Regions from separate parts of the Pseudogracilibacillus sp. ICA-222130 genome, predicted to be linked through region 3. Evidence: riboswitches for the same ligand, from Rfam matches in the RefSeq annotation. Region 3 holds a riboswitch; each other region holds the start of a gene.

Region 1 (4,291 bases), on a different contig from region 3:
TGTTGTCGCAGTTTCGTTTCTTTCCATTTTTGTAAAGGTCGATGTTGGAAATAAACTTTTCCCTTCGTCGGGGGGATAATTCCAGCCATCAACTCAAGCAAGGTAGATTTACCGGCCCCATTTCTGCCAAGAATAGATATAAAAGCACCTTTCGGAATGTCCATATGAATCTGTTTTAAAATCGTCCGCGTTTTTCGTTTATAAGTAACATGTTCGAGACGCATGACGGTTTCAGCGTCTTTAGCTTCATTTCGATTTTGCGTGGAGGAACGAGTATACAAACAAGCACCAAAAGAATGGCTAGAAAACTTCTTCGGTATAAAAATGCCCGCTTCTTTCACTTGTGCTTTATACGTCGTAAACATTTCTTCTGGGGATGCATCTTGTAGCAAGCGACCATTTTTCCCTAATAATAATACACGGTCTGTCATATTCAACCATGCATCTGCTTGATGGTCGATAATGAATACGCTCATTTGTCGTTCTTCTTGAATGTGTTGGATAAGGTTGATAAATGATTCGGTTGCATGTGGATCCAAATTAACCGTCGCTTCATCTAAAATAAGCAATGTCGGTTCCAATAAAAGAACGGCAGCTAAAGCAATTTTCTGTTTTTCTCCTCCTGATAATTCGTGAAGTTTCCGATGTTTATATTTTTCCATGCCGACTAATAAAAGCACTTCATCGATTTTTTCGTCCATTTCTTGCTCTTTTATCGCCATATTTTCCAATGTAAAAGCTAACTCATCGGCAACATGAATCATGCAAAATTGTGCTTCAGGATCTTGAAAGACGACACCGATCTGTTTGCTCCATGTGCCAGCTGGAGAATCTTGCAAATGTTCTCCGCGAAACCTTATGGAACCAGCTGTTTCTCCTTCCACCGCTTCCGGGTATAGTCCATTTAAACAGAGCGATAATGTACTTTTACCAGAACCGCTTGGCCCCATGAGCAATGTCACTTCATTTTCATACAATGTGACATCCAGCTCCCGTAAAACGGCCTCCTCCAATGATTCATAAGCAAATGAAAAATTTTCAATGGTGACTAATGGACGCTTTGTTTCCCTCCAGTTGCTTCCGTTTGCATGTTCATCACCGTTCACTCGTTTATGCAGCATCTTGTTCACGTTTTTTTCTAACCTCCTTTCCTAATGCATAACCATCTAATACACCTGTACATGCCAACTTATCTGCTATCCATTTTCCGAGTACACCACTTAGCAATGCTCCACTTATTAAACGAATCGAAAGCATCCCAATTAGTACAGAGGGAGCAAGATCCAGATTTCCAGAAGCGAATAATTGATACACAAAACTATATATGGCTGCGATCATTCCGGACAAAATTAGTATGCCAAGACGATAATTGTTATATTTCGTTAATAGAAATGCCGTCTCAATCCCTGCCCCTTGGATAAGCCCAATGATTAAAACCTTTGCCCCACCAGGACCACCTGCTAAAATTTCAACCCCAGCTGAAATAATTCCTGTAAAAAGGGCTGCCCCAGGCTTCCGAATGATATACATCGCAACGACAGATCCGATAAACCATAATCCAAACACAAACTCAAAACTAAATGGCGCAAGTCCAATCGGGGTTAATACATTTCGTAAAGTAGATGCAAACAACACGAAAAACATATATAGTACCCCAGCAACAACCGAAATAATCGATAACATTACAATTTCTTTCAACTTCCAATTTTTTGTCATACGTCCATACACTCCTTTGTTATGATTGTCGTGCTTTGTTGTTTGTTGATCGCTCCTTTCCTTTTTTCACCAATAAAAAAACTGCAATCCCGATAAGGAAATGCAGTCGAATATATAAATATACAAAAATAACATATATACAGTATATGCCCGGCCACACTTCCCCACGCTAGTATTATCTAGATCGGGTGCCAAGGGTCAAGGTTTACCTTTCTCAGCCATTCAACATAGCTCCCCTAGTGCTTTTAACATGTATGAAATTTTCTAACTACGATTGTACGAGATTGCATGCGAACTGTCAAGCTCCATTTTTATTCCAATGTCTGAAAATTCGAGCATCATGATGTAAATAATCAAAAGTGACCTCGATGATTTGCTTAAACATTAAGGAATCTTTTTTTCGATTAATTTTTTCGCAAAATTTTCTCCATTGTTTTTCCTTTAGCCAATTCATCGATCAATTTATCTAAATAACGAATTTCCTGCATCAATGGTTCTTCGCTCTCTTCCACGCGTACCCCACAAATGACTCCTTTAATACGTGTTCTCGCCTCATTCATTGCTGGTGCATGTGCAAAAAACGTTTCAAAATCTGTTTGTTTATCAAGTTCTGTTTCGAGTTGTTCCTGACTGTAACCTGTCAACCAACGAATGATTTCATCTACTTCTTCCTTCGTCCGCCCTTTCCTCTCCGCCTTCGTTATATAATGTGGGTACACACTCGCAAAACTCATCGTATATATTTTATGTTTTTTCATTTACATTCCTCCATCCTTTCACACTAAAACATGCATGATGATATTCCTTTAGCTTTGTTGCAATTTTTTCTATACATGCACATTCAAGATGTCACTTTTTACAATTCATCCAAACTGATCGAACAAAAAAAACCTATCACAATCATCATTGTGATAGGTATTTTTATGCGATTAACCAATCGAACCTTCCATCTCGAATTTGATTAGACGGTTCATTTCTACTGCATATTCCATTGGTAATTCTCTTGTGAATGGCTCGATGAAACCCATTACGATCATATCTGTTGCTTCTTGTTCTTCTAGTCCTCTACTCATTAAGTAGAATAACTGTTCTTCTGAAACTTTTGATACTTTCGCTTCGTGTTCAAGAGAAATATTGTCATTTAAGATTTCGTTGTACGGAATCGTATCTGACGTGGAAATATTATCTAAAATTAACGTATCACACTCGATATTCGAGCGAGCTCCTTCTGCTTTACGTCCGAAGTGAACGATACCGCGGTACGATACTTTTCCGCCGTCTTTTGAAATAGATTTCGAAACGATGGAAGAGGAAGTATTCGGTGCTAAGTGGAACATTTTCGCACCAGCATCTTGGTGTTGCCCTTTTCCAGCTATAGCGATGGAAATGGTCACACCACGTGCACCTTCCCCACGTAATAAAACAGATGGGTATTTCATCGTTAATTTCGATCCCATATTACCGTCAATCCACTCCATAGAACCGTTCGCTTCCACCGATGCACGTTTTGTAACTAAGTTGTACACGTTGTTTGCCCAGTTTTGGATAGTTGTATAACGGCATGAAGCATCTTTTTGAACGAAAATTTCTACTACCGCACTGTGTAATGAGTTTGTCGTATAGGTTGGAGCTGTACATCCTTCCACATAGTGTACAGATGCCCCTTCATCCACGATAATCAGTGTTCTTTCAAATTGTCCCATATTTTCAGAGTTAATACGGAAATATGCTTGTAAAGGTACTTTTGCTTCTACTCCTTTTGGTACGTAGATGAAAGACCCACCAGACCAAACTGCTGTATTTAATGCAGCAAATTTATTGTCTGAAGCTGGTACAACTTTTCCGAAATACTCTTTAAAATATTCTTCATGCTCTTGTAAAGCCGAATCCGTATCAGAGAAGATTACTCCTAATTTCTCTAAGTCCTCTTCTAAGCTTTGGTATACTACTTCTGATTCGTACTGAGCAGAAACCCCTGCTAAATATTTTTGTTCTGCCTCAGGAATACCTAATGCATCAAACGTACGCTTAATTTCATCAGGTACTTCATCCCAAGTTCTTCCTTGTTGTTCTGTTGGTTTCACGTAATAAACAATTTCATCAAAATCTAACTCAGATAAATCTCCACCCCATTGAGGCATCGGCTTGGAGTAGAAAATGTCTAAAGCTTTTAGACGTTCTTCTAACATCCATTCAGGTTCGTTCTTCATACGTGAAATTTCTTCCACGACAGCTTTCGTTAACCCTCTCTCCGTACGGAACACCGAAATGTCTTTATCTTGGAAACCGTATTTATATTCACCAATTTCAGGTACATTTTTAGCCACGTAAAAAACCTCCTTAAAGTTTTTACTTTTTGTGTACTCGTTCCATCGCTTTCCATGCTAATGTCGCACATTTAATACGCGCTGGAAAATTCGAGACACCTTGTAATGCTTCAATATCTTCTAATCCAAAATCATCAAAATCTATTTCTTTCCCAAGCATCATTTGTGAAAATAGCTCTGACATTGCGAGCGCTTCTTCGACAGTTTTTCCTTTAATCGCTTGCGTCATCATCGATGCAGAAGCAAGG
Region 2 (4,291 bases), on a different contig from region 3:
CCAGTTAAATAAGCTTCTTCCACTGTGTCATCCACCCAAATTCCTTCGACATTCTTCATAAATGTTTCTTGTTCTTGCTTTATTTTCTCTTCCTCTTGCAAATTTGTTAATTTTGTTTGTAAGTCTTTTAAAAGCGCTTCTTTTTCCTTTAAACTATCATGGGTTAAATCTTCTTCTAACCCCTCTTCCACTGCTTTTAATCCTGCATCATACGCTTTATCTTTCTCATACGTCGCAACTTCATCGATGATTTTATCAATCTTCTTACGCTTTTTCTCATTTTTCTTAATTTGTTGTTCTAAAGATGTTAATGTTGTATGCAACTCTTTCACGTAAGGATGGGTAAGATCTTCTTCTAATACCTTTTCAATAGTATCTAGACTTTCGTTATACATTCCATCATTATGTAATGTTTCAATTTCCTCCACTTTCTCTGTTACTTCTTCATACGTAGATGTTAAGTTTTCTATCTCCTCTAATTTCGCTTTTGCTTCCTTTATCAATGCATCTGATGCATTAGAAACAGTTATTACTTCGGAAAAAGCTTCTACCGCCTTTGTCATTTCGCCTTGGTCCATGGATGAAATCCCATCCATCATTGCTTCTATTTGACTGATATACATTTCGGCTTCTTCATCTGAATCTTTTTCGAGCAATGCCTCTTCAAAATAAGATCGAGCTGTTTCATAATCTAACGTACTAAGGGCATTTTCACCATTTTCCATTGCTTCCTTATATGCTTGATTACATGCAGTTAAAAGGATAATGAGAAAGCACAAAATGATGATTGCATATATTTGTTTTTTCAAAAAAACCCCTCCAACCTTATTAGAATGACCGTAATTACAATTTTTACCATTTTTGTCATCATATCATAAAGTAAGAGGAGCTTCTATTTTATTCAGACTAGTTTTTTATTGCATGACTAAACCACCATCTACGATTAAATTTTGTCCTGTTACTGCATCTGCCCATGGTGATGCAAAAAACAGTACTGTTTTCGCCACATCTTCTGGTGTTGTCACTTTTTGGAGTGGCGTACTTTCTTCAATCACATCAAAAACAACGTCCGGTGTTGCTTTACTTGCATCTGTTGTACGCAATAACCCGCCTGACACCATATTTACTGAAATACCATTTGCGCCTAACTCTTTCGCTAAAGAACGCGTCATTCCAATTAAGGCAGACTTTGCCGTATTATAATCATGATATGGCACAACAGGGTTTTGTACTAAGTTCGTTCCAATACTAATAATGCGACCGAATTTTTGTGCCACCATATCCTCCCTGCCTGCTTGCATCGTATGTAAAACTGCCTGTACACTACCTTGTAATTGTGTTTGGTAATCTTCCCAGCCAATAGTATCTAACTTTTTACGATCATCTCCATTGAAGGAAAAATCGATTAAAGCATTGTTTACAATCGTCGTAATTGGCTTTTTAAAATATTCCTTCGCACGTGCAAACATCGCTTCAACACTTTTCGCGTCTCGTACATCCGCCTGAATCGCAATCGCACGGTTCGCTCCTAAACTTTCTGCAATACTTTCCGCTCTTTCCTTACTTGAAAAATAATTAATAACCACTTGTGCACCTTCATCTGCAAATTGACGAACGATTGCCTCTCCTAATCCACGACTTCCACCAGTAACTAATACAACTTGTTCTTTTAATTCCATGTTGATCCCTCCCAATATTTTATTCCATATAAAAAGACCACTTTACGCAGAAAGTGGTCTTTACATACTTATATTGTAAAAACATTTCCACTTCCTTACGACAGTATTAACTGCTTCAAGTTCAAAGGGTCAGAGTACACTCTTCTCAGCATAAAGCTCCCCTAGTGATTTTTTTATATGCAATTTACTTGTATTGTATCATATCAGCTAAACTTCTCAAGTAAACGCTTTACGTTTATGAATCAAGCGCGATATGAATATGTGCTAAATGATGTTCCTCATGCCAGTTTAGTTTTTTTAACTTTGCAGCAACTGTCACCTCTCCATTACCATGAAGAGTAAATGTTCGCAAAAGGTCTTCATTCGTCAACGTTTTTCCTAAAGCGACAATTCGCTCATTAATTCCTTCCAGCATTTTTATGGAACATTCAACAGGTAACCGATTATCTGCATGTTCTATCCATTTATCTTGATCAAATGCATAAATAACAGGATTATTAGCTGTTAATGCCATCTTTAAACGTTGGTACATATTCAATTGCGAGTCTGCGATATGATGTACTAACTCTCTAACGTTCCAACTATCTATACGATATCTCTTTTCTAACTGCTCCTCACTCAACCCGTCTACGGTTTCACGCAGTCGGTCTGTATACGTTGCAATGTCGCTTAACCAATTTGCTACATCATCCATTGTTGCATTATTTGGTACTTCAAGTTGCCCTATCGGATATGTCACATCCATGTTCCTATCCCCTTTCGTATACTTTGTATAGACTTATTTTACCATAAAAAATCGTTTTGTTTCGTCAGATAAGAAAGATGTTATCTATTCAGATTCAAAACTAAAGCCATGAATTGTAGTAACATCATCAAAATGAACGAGTCTTTTCTATTCCTTCCTTTTTGGTAATGTGATAGTAAATACCGTTCCTTTTCCTTTTTCACTTTGTACATCAATCGTTCCGTCATGTAATGTAACAAGTTGTTTGACAATAGATAATCCTAATCCAAATTCTCCATATGGATTGGTCGTTCTAGAAATATCTGCTTTATAGAAACGCTCCCAAATATGTTCCACTTCTTTCGTATCCATGCCAATACCAGTATCTTTTAAAACGAGTACAGAAGTTGCCGCTTCCTCATATGCTTGTAAAGTAATAACGCCATTTTCTGTAAACTGCATACTATTTTTAACGATATTCATCACAACTTGTAATAACCGATCCATATCCGCTTCTACATACATCTCGCCCGGAACATCTATCATGATGTCATTTCCTTTTTCCTTTGCGAGTGCATGCAATTGTTCCTGCACTATCCTATACAACTCCTCTACTCGTACTTTTTCTATATGAAGTTGTATTTGATTCGAACGGATTTTTTCGTAATCTAAATTTTCATTCACTAATCGAATGAGTCGTTTTGCCTCTTGCTCAGCAAGATGTAAAGCACGTTCTTGTTCTGAGGCCGGGATCATATTATTTTCCAATCCTTCAATCATTCCACGAATCGTTGTTAATGGTGTTTTTAACTCATGAGATACATCTGCCATAAATTGACGTCTACGCTTTTCTAACCGCTCAATTTCGTTTGCTGATTGTTCTAACTGATCGACCATATGCTGGAAATCTACCGCTAACTCCCCAATTTCATCCACTGTAGAAGTTGGTAACTTGATTGAATAATCTCCTTTTGCAACAGCAGATGTCGCTCGTTTCAGTACATTAATACGTCTTACATGAAATCTAGCTAAAAATGCACTTAATAATAAAGCTGTTGCAACGGCAATATAGACACTTTTCCATAATGATGCATTCATTGTATCTATCGCATTACTCAATCCACTTATTGGAGCTGCAAGTAAAATACCTCCGACAAACCTTTCACCCTGAAAATAAGGCAATATCACATATGTTGCCCCTTCTTTGAACTGTTCAAAGTCTTTTTTCACAATAACTTTATTACCTTTTGTCACTTCATTCCAATCTGCATCATCCAAATGAATGTCCGGTATTTTTCCATCCGATGCATATATAATTTCAGATTGCTCATTAAATAAACTAAAATGAATCGGGCGATTTTTTAACACACTTCCATATTCCTGCAATAATTGTTGCGGAGGCTTTTCCGATGCCGTTAAATTCGCCAAAATTGTTTCGCCATATGTCATCAATTCTTCTGTCTTATTTTCATACATATATTGCTCGACAAATTGTGTAAACAACAAAGCAACGATAAGGAAAGCGACGATGATGACACTAATATGGCTTAATAACTGTTGATAAAAATATTTAAACTTCATTTATTTTGTTCCTTTAAAGGAAGTGAAACAAATTTATACCCTACACCCCACACCGTTTGTAGACATTCACTTGCTGTTTCACCTAATTTTGTACGTAGTCTTTTCATATGTACATCCACTGTCCGATCATCTCCAAAGAAGTCATATCCCCACACATGTTCTAATAATTGCTCACGAGTGAATACTTGCTTCTCATGTTCCATTAAAAACGACAGTAATTCAAATTCTTTCGGCGTGAAATCTAAAATATTCTTTCCGTTAGCAAACACTTCTCTCGTCTCTTTATTTATCCTAATCATCTGTGGAT
Region 3 (4,291 bases):
GGATAATCCCAGCTGTATCACAAGTTTGGCTTCCGATCGGAATTGTCCCAAGCAAACATTGTAAGCAAGGTGTTTTTCCTGGTAAAATCGTGTAACTAACACCATAACTACCAACACATGAACCATATACCCATGGGATGCCTTTTTTATGGGAAATATCATTTATCATCATCCGAATATCAAAATTATCTGTCGCATCTAAAATGACATCCACTCCATCAACAAGATATGTAAGTTCATTCGGTGTCACATCCATCACATGTGCATGGATGTTTACTTCACTATTTATTTCACTTAAAATTCGCTTCGCCGCAACAGCTTTCGGCATTCGATTTTCTGCATCTGCTTCTGTAAATAAATATTGCCGTTGTAAATTACTCCATTCAATATAATCACGGTCAACAATCGTTAATGTACCAATTCCAGCACGTGTAAGCATTTCCGCGCTTTGCGTACCTAATGCTCCAACACCAATGATGAGCACATGTTTATTTCGCAATATTTCCTGCCCATCGTTTCCAATGGGCGGAAATAATATTTGCCTAGAATATCGATCTTGTCTCATAGCCCGAGCCCTTCTTGCGGGCTACTTGCAACTGCATGGGTCTTTTTCGGAATTCTCCCTGCTTCAAATCCTAACTGTCCAGCTTGAACCGCAAGTTTCATTGCCACTGCCATTTTAACGGGGTCTGTTGCTCCTGAAACAGCTGTATTTAATAACACACCATCCGCCCCTAACTCCATGGCATATGCTACATCTGTCGGGGACCCAATTCCCGCATCAACAATGACAGGTACCTCTGACTGTTCGATAATGAATTGTAAATTTAACGGGTTCACAATTCCTTGACCCGAACCGATTGGCGATGCTCCCGGCATAATCGCATGTGCACCAAGATTTTCCAAACGTTTTGCTAAAACGACGTCATCTGATGTATAAGGTAAAACGATAAACCCTTCTTCCAGTAACATTTCTGTTGCTCGTAATGTTTCCACTGGATCTGGCAATAATGTTTTATCACAACCGATAATTTCAACTTTCACCATGTGGCATATCCCTGATGCTTGTGCTAATTTTGCAATTCGAACAGCCTCTTCGGCCGTTTTCGCACCGGCAGTATTCGGTAAAAATTTGAATTTTTGTAAATCAATCTTTTCTAAAAAATTCGGCTGATTCGGCTCATAAATATTCATTCGTTGTACAGCGAATGTTAAAACTTCTGTTTCTGATGCATCAACTGCTTCTTTTTGAATATCAAAATTCGAAAACTTTCCCGTCCCTAAAAATAATTTAGATTGAAAATGATATGGTCCAATTTGTAACATATGTATGCTCCTTTTTGTTTTTATTTGAGAGGAGACCGTTTTCTAACCTCCACCGACGAATTGAATCAATTCAATGTTGTCATTCGGTGCTACTTCTGTTGTAGCGTGGTCTTCTTTTTGCAAAATTTGTGCATTATGTTCCACGATAATAACCGGATTCGAAATGTTCAGATGTGCAATCAACTTAGAAATCGTATTCACATCTTGTGGGATATTCATTTTATTCCCATTAATACGTACATCCATTTCATTCACTCCCTTTTTCTAATATTTTATCCTTGTACGCTTGTGCGCTTTTACGAACATTCTCTACAGAAAAAATATTCGACATGACTGCAGCTCCTGCTGCCCCTGTATCCATCACTGCACTAATATTGTCCGCTGTAATCCCTCCGACCGCTATGACAGGAATCGTAACAGCATGTACGAGCTCACTTAGTTTGCGGAGACCACGGGGTTTCAAGTCCTTTTTACAAGTCGTGTGAAAAATATGACCATACATGACATATTTCGCTTGTTCCCGTGCTCGACTTTGTGCAAAAGGGATTTGATGAACGGCACAACCATATTCCAAATTGGGAAAATGAGCACGGATTTGTACTGGTTCATAACTATGTTCTGGCAAATGAACGCGTTGAACACCGTACATACTCGCCATATCTGCGCGATCATTTATAATAATTTTTTGTAAAGTAGGATCATATGCTTTTACAAGTCGAATCGCAGTTTCATAGTCTTTCACCGTCCAAGATCGTTCACGAATGTGTATATAATCAACGATGTCATATATGTCGTGTGCTTTTTCCGCAAAACTAGTGGCCGTTTCATTGCCTGAAGATATAGCATGTAGTTGGAACAAGGTACTTCACCTCTTTTCATACGTAATAAGGAGTACGAAAATTCGGATTCTTCTGAATGCAAGAGAGCCATTTTAGGAGAACGAAAAAGCCACTCTCCATTGAAAAGGAAAGTGGCCTAGTATGTATATCGTCCATGCAAAAATTTCGAGTTCTCCCGAAAATATATACTAAACATCACTTCCCTTCGCTAGTTTTAACTAGATCAGGTTATAAGAATCCCGGAGTTATACTCCGATCTCAGCTTGTAACACAAGCACCCCTAGTGTTCATATGTAATTTTGTTTGTTCGTCCTTATCTTATCACGGAATGAAAAAATGTCAAATAAGGAAAAGTACCTTTTCAGTCCATTAAACATGTAGTCATGATGACCGCAAGTAAAAAACCTCCACTACCGCTCCCAATCTATTAAAATCAAAACCACTAGTGTGAAGGTTGTGTGTACTGAACCCATAAAGTTAGAATTTTAATTTTGTTGTCCTGTTAATGGATTGCACTTTCAAATTACGTTAGTTGTTCGCTTATATCATCATTTTTTAGCAGATTTCATACATATTCCTAGATTTCTTCCTATTGTATCCACAAAATATCTTCTACATCATAACTTCCTGTTTCATTTTGTGAGGAAGGTGATTGAGCTTTATGGTTGCCTCTTGCAACTTTGGCCTACATTCTTGCAACTTTGAACTGTATTCTTGCAACTTTACTCGATATTCTTGCAACTTCGAACTGTATTCTTGCAACTTCGCACGATATTCTTGCAACTTTGCCCGATATTCTTGCAACTCCAGCCCGTATTCTTGCAACTTCGCACGATATTCTTGCAACTTCGCATGATATTCTTGCAACTTCGCATGACATTCTTGCAACTCCAGCCCGTATTCTTGCAACCTCAGGCCATATTCTTGCAACTCCAACCCGCATTCTTGCCCCCCTCCCGGGCAGAGCCAGTAGCTTTCAAATACATCAGAAAAACGGTGTCCACCATAATAGATGAACACCGTCACAAAGCATCGTATATTTTATACGATATACTTCTCCGCTTCAATGATTTCTGCTGCGATTTCACGTTTCTTCGCAATGACGTTAATTGGATCATGACGCGTTAGTTTTCTTAAAGAAGACAACATCATACGTAATGTATCCCCTTCTTCTACTGCAATTAAGATTTCTTTTGCATCTGCTTCGATACGGTTGAATGCTTCTTGTGCATATACTTGTGTATATAATAACTTCAAGTTCGCTTTATCCGCACCATCGCGTCCGATTGCTTTTTCCGTACGTAAAATTGCCGCTTCCATATTGTACACTTCTGCTGCCATATCTGCTAAGTTTGCTAAGATTTCTTGTTCGCCTTCTAGCTTTTGCATATATTTTTGAGCAGCTAATCCAGCACCTAGTAATACGATTTTCTTCGCATTTTTCAGTAAATATTTTTCTTGCTCTAAAGGCTCTGTGCCAACTTCTTCTGGCATCATCATTAACAACTCTTCCTGTAACCCTTGAGCTGCTTGTAATAATGGCAATTCACCTTTCATAGCTTTTTTCAATAATGTACCAGGAACAATTAAACGGTTAATTTCGTTCGTTCCTTCAAAAATACGGTTAATACGTGAGTCACGGTACATACGCTCGACTTCATACTCTGCCATGAAACCATATCCACCATGCATTTGAACCGCTTCATCTGCAACATAGTCTAATAGTTCTGTTGCTGTATATTTGTTCATGGAACATTCGATTTGATATTCCGCAATCGCATTTGCAATTTCACGACCGTCTTTTAATTCTTCATCTGACAATGATCCCATACGTTGTTCAAATAACCCTACTGTACGGTATACGGCACTTTCATTTGCGTATATTTCTGCTGCCATCGTTCCTAATTTTTCCTGTGTTAAAGTAAAGCTCGAGATCGGTGTACCGAACTGTTTACGTTCATTAACATATTTCGTTGCTAATTCTAAAGCACGCTTCGCACCACCAACGCCACCGATTGCTAACTTATAACGACCAACGTTTAAAATGTTAAACGCAATAATATGTCCGCGGCCTTTTTCTCCTAATAAGTTTTCTACCGGTACTTCCGCATCTTCTAATACTAATG

Evidence for each region. A riboswitch is a leader RNA that binds a small molecule or an ion and turns the genes downstream of it on or off. The one in region 3 is predicted to bind thiamine pyrophosphate.
Region 1: another riboswitch for thiamine pyrophosphate. It lies ahead of WKT09_RS07945 (ECF transporter S component); the one in region 3 lies ahead of WKT09_RS08570 (thiamine phosphate synthase).
Region 2: another riboswitch for thiamine pyrophosphate. It lies ahead of WKT09_RS12690 (3-oxoacyl-ACP reductase); the one in region 3 lies ahead of WKT09_RS08570 (thiamine phosphate synthase).

Annotation. Positions count from the first base shown of each region.
Region 1 covers NZ_JBBKBG010000016.1:4,087-8,377, reverse strand. Annotated here, with positions in the region: gene WKT09_RS07950 (ABC transporter ATP-binding protein) at 1-1,121, opposite strand, end outside; gene WKT09_RS07945 (ECF transporter S component) at 1,111-1,716, opposite strand; TPP riboswitch at 1,861-1,964, opposite strand; gene WKT09_RS07940 (DUF2200 domain-containing protein) at 2,121-2,474, opposite strand; gene sufB (Fe-S cluster assembly protein SufB) at 2,646-4,043, opposite strand; gene sufU (Fe-S cluster assembly sulfur transfer protein SufU) at 4,066-4,291, opposite strand, start outside.
Region 2 covers NZ_JBBKBG010000044.1:5,520-9,810, reverse strand. Annotated here, with positions in the region: gene WKT09_RS12695 (hypothetical protein) at 1-809, opposite strand, end outside; gene WKT09_RS12690 (3-oxoacyl-ACP reductase) at 915-1,679, opposite strand; TPP riboswitch at 1,755-1,852, opposite strand; gene WKT09_RS12685 (YfiT family bacillithiol transferase) at 1,915-2,424, opposite strand; gene WKT09_RS12680 (HAMP domain-containing sensor histidine kinase) at 2,572-3,984, opposite strand; gene WKT09_RS12675 (response regulator transcription factor) at 3,981-4,291, opposite strand, start outside.
Region 3 covers NZ_JBBKBG010000018.1:35,176-39,466, reverse strand. Annotated here, with positions in the region: gene WKT09_RS08585 (MoeB/ThiF family adenylyltransferase) at 1-565, opposite strand, end outside; gene WKT09_RS08580 (thiazole synthase) at 562-1,326, opposite strand; gene thiS (sulfur carrier protein ThiS) at 1,369-1,572, opposite strand; gene WKT09_RS08570 (thiamine phosphate synthase) at 1,574-2,185, opposite strand; TPP riboswitch at 2,349-2,457, opposite strand; gene WKT09_RS08565 (hypothetical protein) at 2,778-3,101, opposite strand; gene WKT09_RS08560 (acyl-CoA dehydrogenase family protein) at 3,207-4,291, opposite strand, start outside.